DNA from 4 places in the Bradyrhizobium sp. 956_D2_N1_4 genome. Region 4 is predicted to be linked to each of the others. Evidence: predicted binding sites of a transcription regulator. Region 4 holds the regulator's gene; each other region holds the start of a gene.
What was found. Region 4 encodes LexA, which represses DNA repair genes until DNA is damaged. Its sites were predicted from a motif close to TGTTCNNNNTGTGTTCNG; they were not measured.
Positions count from the first base shown of each region.

Region 1: the regulator LexA is predicted to act here: its motif matches at 1,124-1,141, upstream of uvrA (excinuclease ABC subunit UvrA).
Region 2: the regulator LexA is predicted to act here: its motif matches at 1,353-1,370, upstream of AB7535_RS16385 (single-stranded DNA-binding protein).
Region 3: the regulator LexA is predicted to act here: its motif matches at 1,239-1,256, upstream of AB7535_RS43640 (ribonuclease T2 family protein).

Region 1 is NZ_CP197237.1:3,494,593-3,496,790, forward strand. It holds gene AB7535_RS16405 (outer membrane protein) at 1-32, shown strand, start outside; gene AB7535_RS16410 (outer membrane protein) at 178-933, shown strand; gene uvrA (excinuclease ABC subunit UvrA) at 1,238-2,198, shown strand, end outside.
Region 2 is NZ_CP197237.1:3,489,360-3,491,557, forward strand. It holds gene AB7535_RS16380 (DUF2306 domain-containing protein) at 95-493, opposite strand; gene AB7535_RS16385 (single-stranded DNA-binding protein) at 696-1,199, opposite strand; gene AB7535_RS16390 (outer membrane protein) at 1,650-2,198, shown strand, end outside.
Region 3 is NZ_CP197237.1:9,202,829-9,205,026, forward strand. It holds gene AB7535_RS43635 (23S rRNA (adenine(2030)-N(6))-methyltransferase RlmJ) at 1-294, opposite strand, end outside; gene AB7535_RS43640 (ribonuclease T2 family protein) at 474-1,193, opposite strand; gene AB7535_RS43645 (hypothetical protein) at 1,316-1,777, opposite strand; gene AB7535_RS43650 (hypothetical protein) at 1,961-2,198, shown strand, end outside.
Region 4 is NZ_CP197237.1:3,646,379-3,648,576, forward strand. It holds gene AB7535_RS17100 (molybdopterin molybdotransferase MoeA) at 1-420, shown strand, start outside; gene lexA (transcriptional repressor LexA) at 597-1,298, shown strand; gene AB7535_RS17110 (hypothetical protein) at 1,506-1,781, shown strand; gene AB7535_RS17115 (hypothetical protein) at 1,974-2,198, shown strand, end outside.

The sequences.
Region 1 (2,198 bases), 150 kb from region 4:
GGTTCGGCGGCCCCCTCATCGCCAAATACTGATCTTCGCCTCCGACGCCATCGCGTTACGAAAGGCCGGCCTTGCGCCGGCCTTTTTGTTTTCGCGCGAGGGTGCACCCAACCGTCTTGGAGTCGTGAGGCGCGCGCAAGGCGTCCGCGAATGGTTTTGGCGAGTTGGGGACGTGACATGAAGACGTGGATGCTGGCTGCGGTCAGCCTGTTCGCACTTGGCGCGGTCGCGCCGGCTACCGCCGCCGATCTCCCGATCTACAAGGCACCGGCGGCCGCCGTTCCCCTCTACGACTGGAGCGGCATCTATGTCGGCATCAACGGCGGCGGCGGGCTGGCCCATGCATGCTGGGGCGTGACCCGCGCGCTCGGCGTCGCTGTCGATCCGGCCGTTGGCGAAGGCTGTCACAATGCGGGCGGTGGCACGATCGGCGGACAACTCGGCTATCGCTGGCAGAAGTCGCGCTGGGTGTTCGGCATCGAGGGCCAGGGCAACTGGGCCGACTTCAAGGGCAGCAATGTCAGCGTGGCGCTGCCGCTGTTCACCAACCAGACCAAGATCGACAGCTTCGGCCTGTTCACTGGCCAGATGGGCTACGCCGTCAACAACCTGCTCTTCTATGGCAAGGCCGGCGCCGCGGTGGCGCACGACAAGTACGACACCTTCGTCCCCGGCGTCCCGGCCGCGGTGTTCAACAGCGTCAACCAGACCCGCTGGGGCTACACCATCGGCATCGGCGTGGAATGGGGCTTTGCCGAGAACTGGTCGGTCGGCGGCGAGTACAACCATGTCTTCCTCGGCCATCACAGCGCCGACTTCGCAACGCTCGTCGGCGGCTTCGCCCCGCGCACCGACCGGATCGGCCAGGATATCGACATGGGCCTGATCCGCATCAATTACCGCTGGGGCGGCCCGGTCGTCGCCAAATACTGAGACCAAGCTTCCCTCAGGAACCTCCAAGTCCTGATCATGTGCGGATTGCCCCAAATCCGCATTCAAACGCGAACGAAGGGCTGGCCTCGCGCCGGCCCTTCGCATGTTCCGGGGGCCCTGCTCCTGCCAGATGCCGCCAGCGCGCCAACAATCCGTTGACGATTCGCACACGCCACTGGAAATCCGTCCCCGTTCTTCCTACGTTCGCTGCCATACCCATCGGCGCCGATCCCGGTTCCGGGCGACGCGCGCCTTTTTTGTTGGCGCGATCGCGCACCTTTGGGATTCCTTGAGGGCAACTCGGATGGATGAAGTGATCAAGGCGAAGCGCCAACAGCAGAACGCGGGATCCAGCCTGCGCGCAATTACGATTCGTGGCGCGCGCGAGCACAACCTCAAGAATGTCGACGTCGAGATTCCCCGCGACAAGCTGGTGGTGTTCACCGGGCTGTCAGGCTCCGGCAAATCCTCGCTCGCCTTCGACACCATCTATGCGGAGGGCCAGCGCCGCTACGTCGAATCGCTGTCGGCCTATGCGCGCCAGTTCCTGGAGATGATGCAGAAGCCTGATGTCGACCAGATCGACGGCCTGTCGCCGGCGATCTCGATCGAGCAGAAGACGACCTCGAAGAACCCGCGCTCGACCGTCGGCACCGTCACCGAGATCTACGACTACATGCGCCTGCTCTGGGCGCGCGTCGGCGTGCCCTATTCGCCCGCCACGGGTCTGCCGATCGAGAGCCAGACCGTCTCGCAGATGGTCGACCGCGTGCTGGCGCTGCCCGAAGGCACCCGCCTCTATCTGCTCGCCCCGGTCGTGCGCGGCCGCAAGGGCGAGTACCGCAAGGAACTCGCCGAATGGCTCAAGAAGGGTTTTCAGCGCGTCAAGATCGACGGCACCTTCCATGAGCTCGCGGAGGCGCCGACGCTCGACAAGAAATTTCCGCACGACATCGACGTCGTGGTCGACCGCATCGTGGTGCGCGCCGACATCGGCCAGCGCCTCGCCGAAAGCTTTGAGACCGCGCTGAAGCTCGCGGAGGGCCTCGCCGTCGTCGAGTTCGCCGATGCGCCTGCAGCGGCTGCGCCCGTCGAGGAGAAGAAGAAGACCGCAAAAATCCACGACAAGAGCGGGCCTGAGCGCATCCTGTTCTCGGAAAAATTCGCTTGCCCCGTCTCCGGCTTCACGATTCCGGAGATCGAGCCGCGCCTATTCTCGTTCAACAATCCCTACGGCGCCTGCCCGGCCTGCGGCGGCCTCGGCG
Region 2 (2,198 bases), 160 kb from region 4:
GGGGAAGCGGTTTTTCCGACTGTTTTTCCAGAGACTTACGAGCTCAGCACCACTGCCTCGAGGGAAGCCGGAATGAGCCGCATGGAACCACGTCCTAGGCTCCGAAAATCACCCGGTGCATGATCCGTCCAGGCACCAGCGTGAACAGCCCGGCAATCACGAGCGCGCCGACGAACGTCATGATCATGATGCGCCGGTGATCGGCGACCCGATGGGTGTGCGCCCGCCACACCGCGAGCGGTAGCATCACCAGCGTGAAGATCGACAGGAGATGGATCGGGCTGAACGGCCCGACCAGGCGGATCTGATGGATCCAGAACGACGAGGCCGCCACCACCGCCATCAGCGCCACCCAGATCCAGCCGATCGTCCGGTGCGGCAGCGTGCCTTTGGGGGCGGCAAACTGAACGAGGCCGAGCACGAAGGCGGCCATGGCGGCAAAGGCGTGCAGCGGGATCGCTGGAGCGGCCTCAAGCAGCGGCGCAACGCTCATGCAGGGCTTTCTCCGATCGACGGCCGACCCATGTAAATAGGATTAACATCAAGTTAATATCATTCACATCACGCCTCGTCAAAGGCCTGAGGCAGCACATGAGGCAAGCCCGCAAAAACCGAGCTTTGCCCATCAATTGGTAAGGAATCCTGTCGTTCTAGGCGAGCAAGGTGACATCAGGGGCGAAGCGCCCCCGCCCGCCTCAGAACGGGATATCGTCGTCCATGTCGCTGTTGCGGCCACCACCACCGCCGCCGCCGGCGGCAACGGCACGGCGCGGCGCGCTGCTGACGGGACCGGAGGAGCCGAAATCGCCGCCCGGCTCGTCGCCGAAGCTGCCGCCTCCACCGCCGCCGCGGCCGTCGAGCATCGTCAGGGTCGAGTTGAAGCCCTGGAGCACGACCTCGGTGGAGTACTTCTCGGCGCCGCTCTGGTCGGTCCATTTGCGGGTCTGGAGCGCGCCCTCGATGTAAACCTTCGCGCCCTTCTTCAGGTACTGCTCGGCGACCTTGCAGAGCCCTTCATTGAAGATCACGACGCGATGCCACTCGGTCTTTTCCTTGCGCTCGCCGCTATTCTTGTCGCGCCAGGTCTCCGAGGTGGCGATGCTCAAATTCGCGATCGGCCGCCCGTCCTGGGTGCGGCGGATTTCGGGATCCTTGCCGAGATTTCCAACCAGAATGACCTTGTTGACGCTTCCCGCCATCGCCGCTCTCCACTCCGAATGCCACTGAATTTTAGAAGGCCCGGGACGCGCCCGCGTCCTCTGCAACCTGTTGACGCGACCCTATACGCTTGCGCGGACGGATCGGCCCGTCACCCCTCCACTTATCCCCACATATAGCACCCCTGGCCGGCTCGTTCCAGATTTGTTCTTATGACACCCCTCACCTTGTTGCGTTGGCAAGACGACACCGCGTTGCACAAAGACGGCCTGCGCCAAATGGAATTTCCCCGAATTCCTGAGGACGGCGAAACAGCTTAACATTCATCAAGTTAGAAGCAGTTCAGATGCCGCCCGACTGTTGCATTCCGGAGACGGACTCCGCCTCCCGCCTAAGCTACGCTTGGCTCGGAATTAGATTCTTATTGGCGTCGCGCCTGATCAACCGCTTCGGGGACTTCGAGAAGCGGACCGAAACTGGGGGAGACTGCAATGAATAAGATTTTGATTGGTACTATTGGTGCAATCGCGTTGGGGCTGTCGGCTCCCGCAAGCGCGGCAGATCTCGCTGCGCGTCCCTACACCAAGGCTCCGGCACCGATGATCGCGACCATCTACGACTGGAGCGGCTTCTACATCGGTATCAACGGCGGCGGCGGCACCAGTCACAAGTGCTGGGACGTCGATATCGGCGGTGGCGTTCTCGTAGGCGAAGGCTGCCACAACGCGACCGGCGGCACGGTCGGCGGCCAGGTCGGCTACCGCTGGCAGTCAGCCAACTGGGTGTTCGGCTTCGAAGGCCAGGGCAACTGGGCCGATTTCTCGGGTGACAACATCAGTGCGATCAGCGGCCTGCGCGATCGTTCGAAGATCAACGCGTTCGGCCTGATTACCGGTCAGGTCGGTTACGCCTGGAACAACGTCCTGGTCTACGTGAAGGGCGGCGGCGCCGTCGTCAGCGATCGCTACCGCAGCTTCGACGTCGCCAGCGGCCTCGAGTTCGACCGGGCCAACGAGACCCGTTGGGGCGGCACCGTGGGT
Region 3 (2,198 bases), 5.6 Mb from region 4:
GGCCTTGAGTTCGCCCTTCGGATTGTAGGCACGAACGATGTCGAGATAGGGCTTGGCCAGCGCCACGGCGTCGTTCGACAGGCGCGCCTGCATCAGCCGCGCGATGCCGGTCAGCCATTCGCCGCTGCGGCGCGCCTCGTCGCTTTCGAGATCATAGAGGCCGGCGCCGGCATGGGTGTCGATGACACGGAATGCCCCCGGCTTGTCCTGGAGGTAAGTAATGATGCGCGCGAGCACGATGTGCTTGATGACATCGGCGAAGTTTCCGGCGTGGAAGGCGTGACGGTAGTTCATGAGACAGGACTACGCTACGTCACGGCTTGAGCAAAGCGGCATGCGCGTCTGTCCCGGACGCGCTGCAACGCTCTTAGCGTTGCGGGCCAGGGCCCGGGTCTGGATTCCCATGCAGCATAGGCCCCGATTCTGCAGCGCACCGCCGAAGCGGCGCGGCGTACGGGGCATGAGCAGTTGGACTAGCCACCTCTGATCGGCGGCATCGTCACCTGGTCGCGGCGGCAGGCGCGGCGCTCGATCTCCTCGCAGGCCCGGAATTGCAGGTCCTTGCTGAGGCAGATGCGGACCTCCGAGAGCCGGGTCCGGTTGCAGGTGACCGAGATGGCCGCGTTGCTCAGGCCCGCATTGGCCTTGATGAAGGCTTCCTCCACCTCGCCCGGCGCCACGGTCTTGGCCTGCGACAGTTCGAGATATTCCGCCGGGATCTTGATCGCGGCGCGCGCCTTTCGGATCGTCTCGAAATAATTGCGGCTGTCGAGCCCGGAGCAGGTGCCGTGCTTGTCCCACTCGTTGAAGATCAGCCCCGGCGCCGGCATCAAATCGAGCATCGAAGAGACGATGTTGCGGTTCAGGCGTGGCGAGGGCCGCTGGCAATATTCAGGGAAGCCATTCTCATATTGCGGCCACAGCCCGTGCACCACGAACGCGTAGGGCCGCCCGCTGCACTGCATCTGCGAGCGACCACCGCCGCCGCCGCGGTTGCGCTCGGACGCCTCCTCGCAGAAGGAGGGCGACCATGACAGCGACAGCACATAGAAGTCGAATTCGCCGGGCGCGTTCTGCCGTTTGTCCTGGGCCTTCGCGCCGCCCGGCAGCGCGACCAGCCCGGCGGCCAGAACCAGGGGGAGGGTCAGTGAGATCACGAGACGGGTGAACGAATGCAATCTAAAATGAAACATGGCGACGCCCCTCAACTAGACTGTGCAGTCAGCCTAGCAGGCAACAAGAACATTTCAAGAACAAAATTCGGGCCGGCCCGTCAGGCGCCTGATCAGTCCGATTCAGGCCTTTCGATCGAGCCTCAGGGCCTGGCGGCGCGGCAGGACGGATTGTAGGCCCAGTTGCGGTCGAGCCCGACCACGCACCATTCCACACCATTGCCGTAGCCGGAGAAGCCGCCATCCTCGATGATCGAGAAATGCACCTTGCGCACCTTTCCGTCATTGAGCATGGCGTCGCCGGTGCAATAGCGGCGCGGAATGTTGTCAGACTGCCAGGGCCGGAACGCGATCTCGTGAACGGCGGCGAAGCCGGTGATCTTCAACGAGGAATTCCAGAACGAGCTTTCCTTCTCCCAGAACTGGGTGGCGATGGTCGGCAGCGCCCTCTCGCAATCGACGACGGCGCCGTCATAGCGCGGCCCGTTCAGCCAGAAGTTCAGCTCCAGCGGATTGGCGGCCCTGGCCTCACCGAGCGACAGCGCCCCGAACATGAGGCCAAGCAAGGTGGCAAAGCGGAGCGATTTCAGGGGGAGGGCGCGCATGGGCAATCCGGACAGCTGGGTCTTGCGAAGGATGGACGGTGCCGCGAAGGCCGGGGCAGGTCAAGTGCAGCGCGGCAACACTTGGCCAAGAGTTGACCCCAACCTCGCAGCCGGCGGGGCATCAGTTCTTTTCATGGACCTCCCGGCACCGTAAACTGGTCCCAACCAATTGGAGTAACGGGAATGCGAATCATTGCGGCCGCGGGCTTTCTTGCCCTGGGGATGATGGCCAGCCAGTCGGCACGCGCCGATCTCCTTCCGGTGCCTCCGTTCAAGGGCAACGACACCGGCGGCATCATCGCTTATTCGCTGGCGACCCAGGCTGATGCGCGGCAGGTCGCGGTCGATCACTGCGCGCGCTACGGCAAGGTCGTGAAATTCCTCGCGGTGCAGGCCTTTGAGGGCGGCTATATCTCGTTCT
Region 4 (2,198 bases):
GAAGGTATCTCGATGGCGTTCTGGAAGATAGCGATGCGGCCGGGCAAGCCGATGATGAACGGGCGGCTCGGCGCGATGCGCGTGATCGGCCTGCCCGGCAATCCCGTGTCATCCTACGTTTGCGGCTTCCTGTTCATGGTGCCGTTGATTCGCGCGCTTTCGGGCCGTTCGATGATTCATCACCGCCGCGAACGCGCGGTGCTCGGCCGCGATGTCGGCGCCAACGACCAGCGCGAGGATTACCTGCGCGCACGCCTCGAGCTCCGCGATGACGGCACGCTCGTCGCCCTTCCGGTCAATCACCAGGATTCCTCGCTGCTTGCGAATCTCGCTGCGGCACAGGCACTTCTCGTGCGCGCGCCATTCGCGTCGAAGGCCGAAGCCGGCACGCCTTGCGAGGTCTTGCGGCTGCCCGTCTGAGCGCTTCGTTCGCGTGCGTTCCGCGAACTTTGTCGCGTTCACGGTAAATTAAGCAGTTGCGGAACATGTATCGAACATATAGTGTCTGTTCATGATTTGTTTCGAGAATGTAGCGGCTTACTGCTGAATTCAGCGTCTCGGAATCGAACGACATCAACCGGGGGATTTTGGTCGAGATGTTAACGCGCAAACAATACGAGCTCCTGCGGTTCATCAGCGAACGGCTGAAGGAAAGCGGCGTGCCGCCCTCCTTCGATGAGATGAAGGACGCGCTCGACCTGCGCTCGAAATCGGGCATCCATCGCCTGATCACTGCGCTCGAGGAGCGCGGCTTCATCCGGCGCCTGCCCAACCGGGCCCGCGCCATCGAGGTGATCAAGCTGCCCGAGCTTCAGGCCGCTGCCGGCAGCCGCCGCGGCTTCACGCCGAGCGTCATCGAAGGCAATCTCGGCAAGGTCCGCACGACTTCGAGCCCGCCGGCGGACGAGGGCGAGCGCCCCGTCGCGGTCCCCGTGATGGGCCGCATCGCGGCCGGTACGCCGATCGAGGCCTTGCAGACCCGCAGCCACACCATCAGCGTACCGCCTGACATGCTCGGCTCGGGCGAACATTACGCGCTCGAAGTGCGCGGCGATTCCATGGTCGAGGCCGGCATTCTCGACGGCGACATGGCGCTGATCCAGCGCAACGAGAGCGCCGATACCGGCGATATCGTGGTGGCGCTGATCGACGACGAGGAGGCGACGCTCAAGCGCTTCCGCCGCCGCGGCGCCTCGATCGCGCTCGAGCCCGCCAATGCGGCCTATGAGGTCCGCATTCTGCCGCCCAACCGGGTGAAGATCCAGGGCAAGCTGATCGGGCTGTACCGGAAGTATTGATACCGGACGTGCCGGTATCGGTTATTTGGCGCCCCGCGCGCTTTCGATCGGCGGCGCCGATCCGAGATTGGAGCGGACGATTGTCCGCTTCCGCTGGATAGTCTTTCTGGTTTCGCGCAGATTATCCGGCCCCTCCTCCAGCGGTAAATCCTCGGCACGCCGCACGAAGCAGCCCTGCTTCGCGGCCTTCAGGTTCGAGGAGAAGTCATGCGCCGGATCGTTCTGAGCACAATTGCTGTGGCGCTGATCGCAGCATCAGCGTCGCAAGCCTTGGACGTACAAGCCTTGGACGTACAAGCCTTGGCCGTGCAAGCCTTGGCCGTGCAAGCCTTGGCCGTGCAAGCCTTGGCCGCGCAATCGCGGCCCCATGTCCGCAAGGACACCGCCGTAAGCGAGCAAGTCCGCAAGGCCCTCGACGCCGTCGACCAACCGTCGCGGCCGGGCTGGCAATATTCCGGCTGGTCGGCGCCTGCGGGGCGCTGACACGCGCCTGCAGAATGCAAAGGGGCGGGCTTTGTTCCTGGCGGATTCGGGAAAGTTAATGTGATTGCGGCCTGCGGCGGCGAGCCGTAGATTTGCCTACAACCCGGCAGAACGTTTGGTATTTCCACTCTGATAGAGGCCTGCGCCTCGATTAAGAGACGTGGGTCGCCATCCCTGCATGAGGAGCACCCGATGTGTGACTACAGCCTGCATGCCGTCGCGTCGCGTCCCGCCGAAGTCGGCGAGACGATCGTCACGACAACTTTCCGCGGCACCTCGACGCGCGGCTTTGCCTCCGCGGCCGATCCGACCGTCGCGGTCTGCCTGCTCCCGGGAACGGAGCTCGCCTTCGCCGACAACGTCCGCTACGACAATCGCTGGATCTGGACGCGCACCGTCAATTCGCGCGTCGGCAAG